Regions from separate parts of the Lysobacter sp. Soil_N_51 genome, predicted to be linked through region 2. Evidence: riboswitches for the same ligand, from Rfam matches in the RefSeq annotation. Region 2 holds a riboswitch; the other holds the start of a gene.
The links. A riboswitch is a leader RNA that binds a small molecule or an ion and turns the genes downstream of it on or off. The one in region 2 is predicted to bind glycine.
Positions count from the first base shown of each region.

Region 1: another riboswitch for glycine. It lies ahead of gcvP (aminomethyl-transferring glycine dehydrogenase); the one in region 2 lies ahead of AC3A4T_RS18290 (trimeric intracellular cation channel family protein).

Region 1 covers NZ_JBDGLR010000001.1:442,768-444,963, reverse strand. Annotated here, with positions in the region: gene gcvP (aminomethyl-transferring glycine dehydrogenase) at 1-835, opposite strand, end outside; glycine riboswitch at 1,051-1,146, opposite strand; gene AC3A4T_RS02060 (VOC family protein) at 1,535-1,990, shown strand; gene AC3A4T_RS02055 (multidrug effflux MFS transporter) at 1,990-2,196, shown strand, end outside.
Region 2 covers NZ_JBDGLR010000009.1:134,467-136,662, forward strand. Annotated here, with positions in the region: gene AC3A4T_RS18285 (uracil-DNA glycosylase family protein) at 1-514, shown strand, start outside; gene AC3A4T_RS18290 (trimeric intracellular cation channel family protein) at 650-1,255, opposite strand; glycine riboswitch at 1,447-1,554, opposite strand; gene AC3A4T_RS18295 (hypothetical protein) at 1,994-2,179, opposite strand.

The DNA of each region.
Region 1 (2,196 bases), on a different contig from region 2:
CGAAACCGAACGGCACGCCGAAGCGCTGGGTGTTGCCGACCACGATGTCGGCGCCGAATTCGCCCGGTGCCTTGAGCAGGGTCAGCGCGAGCAGGTCGCTGGCGATCGCGACGATGCCGCCGCGCGCGTGCACCGCGTCGGACACGGCCTGGTAGTCGTGGACGCCGCCGAAGGTGTCGGGGTACTGCAGCAGCGCGCCGAACGCGTCGACGGTCAGCGCGTCGGCGTCATCGGCGATGTGCAGCTTGATCTCGAGCGGCTCGGCGCGGGTGCGCAGCACTTCCAGCGTCTGCGGGTGAATGTTCTTCGAGACGAAGAAAGTGTCGGACTTGGACTTGGCCGAACGCTTGGCCAGGGTCATCGCTTCGGCCGCGGCGGTGCCTTCGTCGAGCAGGGACGCGTTGGCGATCTCCATCCCGGTCAGGTCGGCGACCATGGTCTGGAAGTTGATCAGCGCTTCCATGCGGCCCTGCGAGATTTCCGCCTGGTACGGGGTGTACGCCGTGTACCACGCCGGGTTTTCCAGGATGTTGCGCAGGATGACGTTGGGGGTGTGGGTGCCGTAGTAACCGCGGCCGATGAAGCTGCGGAAGACCTTGTTCTGGGTGGCGATGGCGCGGATCTTGGCCAGCGCTTCGACTTCGCTGATCGCGGTCGGCAGGGCCAGCGGCTGGGTCGACTTGATCGAGCCGGGCACGATCGCATCGGTCAGCGCTTCGAGCGAGTCGTAGCCGACCTTGCCCAGCATGTGGCCGATTTCGGCGTCGTTGGGGCCGATATGGCGCTCGATGAAGGCGTCGTGGTGCTCGAGCTCGCGCAGGGATACGTTCGTCATGGGCAGGGGGCGTCCTTTGGCAGCGTGCGGTGCCGCACGCGAGGCGCCCCTCTGTCCTTTTGCCTGAGAGTTTGGAAGCCCCGCTGCGGTCAGGCTGCGGTGTGACGGCTGGGGAGGGATGGCCGTTGGGGGCCGCTCCGTTCCGCGCTGGCTTCGTGCCCCTTCGGCGCCGGTTCCACCCGCTGGATCGCGGGTGGTCGGTCTCTCCAGAGTTTGTACACGCGGCGGTATGGGGCCTGAGCGATTACGGGCGTTGCGCCTTCGGCAGCGGTCCAGGCCTGGGGCCGGGGCGCTTCTCCCACCGGGTGTTTCAAGCCGGGGATTATAGCCGGGGATGGGGTTTGGGGGCAGGGGCTGGAGCGGGTTCAGGGTTGGGGCGGTGGGGTGAGGTTTGGGGTCGGTTCGGGGGCGGGCCGGAGGATGCCGCGACGATGGGCGCGGTACATGACAGCCGTCGTTTGGGTAAGGATTCCTCCGTAGATACGAATCTCTCAGTCCGTCATTCCCGCCTTCGCGGGAATGACGGTGGGAGAGATCATCGCGAGTGCGAGTTACCAACCCAGGATGATGACGACAAGAGCGCTACCAACAGCCCCGCATCCACCACCCTCAATCAACAAATCAAAACAACTTCTCCGCCCGATCGCATCCCCGCGCGGTTGTATGCTGTGAAGTCTCCCCCCAAGCCCCGACGCCGACATGAGCGCGCGACCGTTTCAGCTGATGCAACTCGATCACGTGGTGCTGCGCGTGCGCGACACCGCCGCGATGATCGCCTTCTATTGCGATGTGCTCGGCTGCACGGTCGAGCGGCGCCAGGACCCGATCGGGCTGGTGCAGTTGCGCGCCGGCGCCTCGCTGATCGATCTGGTCGACGTGGACGGCAAGATCGGCCGCATGGGCGGCGCCGCGCCGGGCGAGGAGGGCCGCAACATGGATCATCTGTGCCTTCGGGCCGAGCCGTTCGACCGCGAGGCGATCGTGGCTCATCTGGCCGCGCACGGCGTGCGCATCGGCGACTTCGGTTCGCGCTACGGCGCCGAGGGCGAAGGCCCGTCGCAATACTTGTTCGACCCGGAAGGCAATCTGGTCGAGCTCAAGGGCCCGCCGGACGAAGTGCCGATCGACACCCAGGCCTCGGGCGCGGTCACCTGATGAACGCTTCCGTCAAGGCGCCGTTGTCGATCCGTCGCCTGGCCCTGCTGCTGGGCGGCCTGGCGATGTTCGGGCCGTTCTCGATCGACACCATCTTCCCGGCGTTTCCGGCGATGGGCGCCGAACTGGGCGCGGACAAGCTGCAGATGCAGCAGACCATCAGCGTGTATCTGGTCGCGTATGCGCTGATGAGCATCGTGCATGGG
Region 2 (2,196 bases):
CGGGCCGCGGCCGGTGGTGCAGGTGGGCGCGAGTGCGCGGATCCTGATCGCCGGGCAGGCGCCGGGACGCAAGGTCCACGAGAGCGGCATCCCGTTCGACGATGCCAGCGGCGAGCGGCTGCGCGCGTGGCTGGGGCTGTCGCGCGAGCTGTTCTACGACGCCGAGCGGGTCGCGATCCTGCCGATGGGGTTCTGCTTTCCCGGCACCGGCCGCGCCGGCGATCTGCCGCCGCGACCGGAATGCGCGCCGACCTGGCGCGCGCGGCTGATGTCGCGCTTGAATCATCTGCAACTGACCCTGGTCGTGGGCCAGTACGCGCAGGCCTATCACCTGCCCGACGCCGGCGCGTCATTGACCCAGGCCGTGCTGGCATGGCGCGACACTTGGCCCACCGTGGTCGCGCTGCCGCATCCGAGCCCGCGTAACAATCTGTGGCTCAAGCGCAATGCCTGGTTCGAACGCGAACTGGTGCCGCTGCTGCGCGAGCGGGTCGCGCAGGTGCTTGCCGATTGATCAAGCCAATGACGCCGAATCGATTGGCGCGCAACTGAGTCAGACGAAGCCGGGGCTCGCGTGAGCGCCTGGATCGCTCCGATCGCCGTCGCATCATTCAAGCTCGTCGTTCGCGCTCGGGTCATGCCGTCGCGATCACTGATAAACGAACTTCGGCATTTCCCACTCGTAACGGATCGCCAGCAGGTGCAGCGCGAAACCGCCGCCGAGGCATAGCAACACACTTACGTTTTCGGCCACGCCGAGGCGCAACAGCAGCAGATAGACCACGCCGGTCAACAGCGAGATCACCGCGTACAACTCGCGCTGGAACACCAGTGGAATCTCGTTGCACAGCACGTCGCGCAACACGCCGCCGAACGCACCGGTCAGCATGCCGGCGATCACCACGATCGCGGGCTGATGGCCGGCTTCGCGCGCCACCGCGCAGCCGATCAGGGTGAATGCGATCAGGCCCAGCGCGTCCAGCCACAGGAAAGTGCGGCGCAGGTAATGCAGTTTCTTGGCCAGGAACGTAGCCGCGATCGCCGCGCCGATGGTGTAGCCCAGGTACTCGGGATGGCGCACCCAGCCCAGCGGGTAGTGGCCGAGCACGATGTCGCGCAGCGAGCCGCCGCCGAGCGCGGTGACGCAGGCGATGATGACCACGCCGAACAGGTCCATGCGCCGCCGCCCGGCGGACAGCGCGCCGGTCATGGCTTCGGCGCTGATGGCGATGAGGTAGATGATCTGCAGCAACATGGCGGTGCTCCGTAGGACGATGCGGGAGAACCGTAGCCATGCGACGCAAACACCACGCGTGATGCGATGCCCCGCATGCGACCACCGACCGTGGCGGCGCGCGCGAAGCGACGCTGCGCGGCGGCGGGCCGCGCAGCGCGCATGCACTCATGAGTTTGCGCGGCATCGTCGAACGACGAAGGCCACGGCGCCGCTCCCGCTGTCCTTTTACCTGAGAGTTTGGGCGGCCCGGCGCGTTCGCGTCGGCCCGCTTGCCCCTTCGGTGGGCCGCGTGGCGGCCTCTCTCCAGATCGGCGATGGTGTCCGCAGTGTTTCGGCCGAACGGCCGAGCCTGAGCGATTATGGGAGCCTGCGCCTTCGGCGGGCATCGGCCGCGGGGCCGGCGCCACTCTTCTGCGAACGGGGCGGATGGTAGCAGGTGCCGGTGCGAACGATGGTTGCGCGGACTGTGGCCTGATCGCCGCGGTGAACCTCCGGCCATGCCCCTATTGTAGTTGCGCTGCACAGTGGCTGAGTAACCGCAACTGCCCCAGTTCATGCTGTTGCTGTTCCCCCCTTTGCAAAAGGGGGGAGAGGGGATTCGCTTTGGCTTTGGCTTTGGCTTTGGACGTTGCCGCTGCCGTTGCTTTGATTGATAAAGCCAAAAAGCAAAAGCGAATCCCCCTGCCCCCTTTTGCAAAGGGGGGAACAGCAAAAGCGGAATCGCAATCCCGCCCCCCCTTGCAGGAGCGGCTTCGATCAACGCGGCGACGCGGGATCGGTCAGGGCCTCGACCATCGACTGCTCCAACGACCGCACCGGATCTGCGCGGATCGCGTCGAGCTCATCGCTCGGCCATTCGCGCTGCAATCGGCCGTCCACCAACAGCACCGCGCGATTGATGAAACGCTCGGCCACATCCAGCGAATGAGTCGCCAGCAACACCGCGGTGCCGCGTTCGG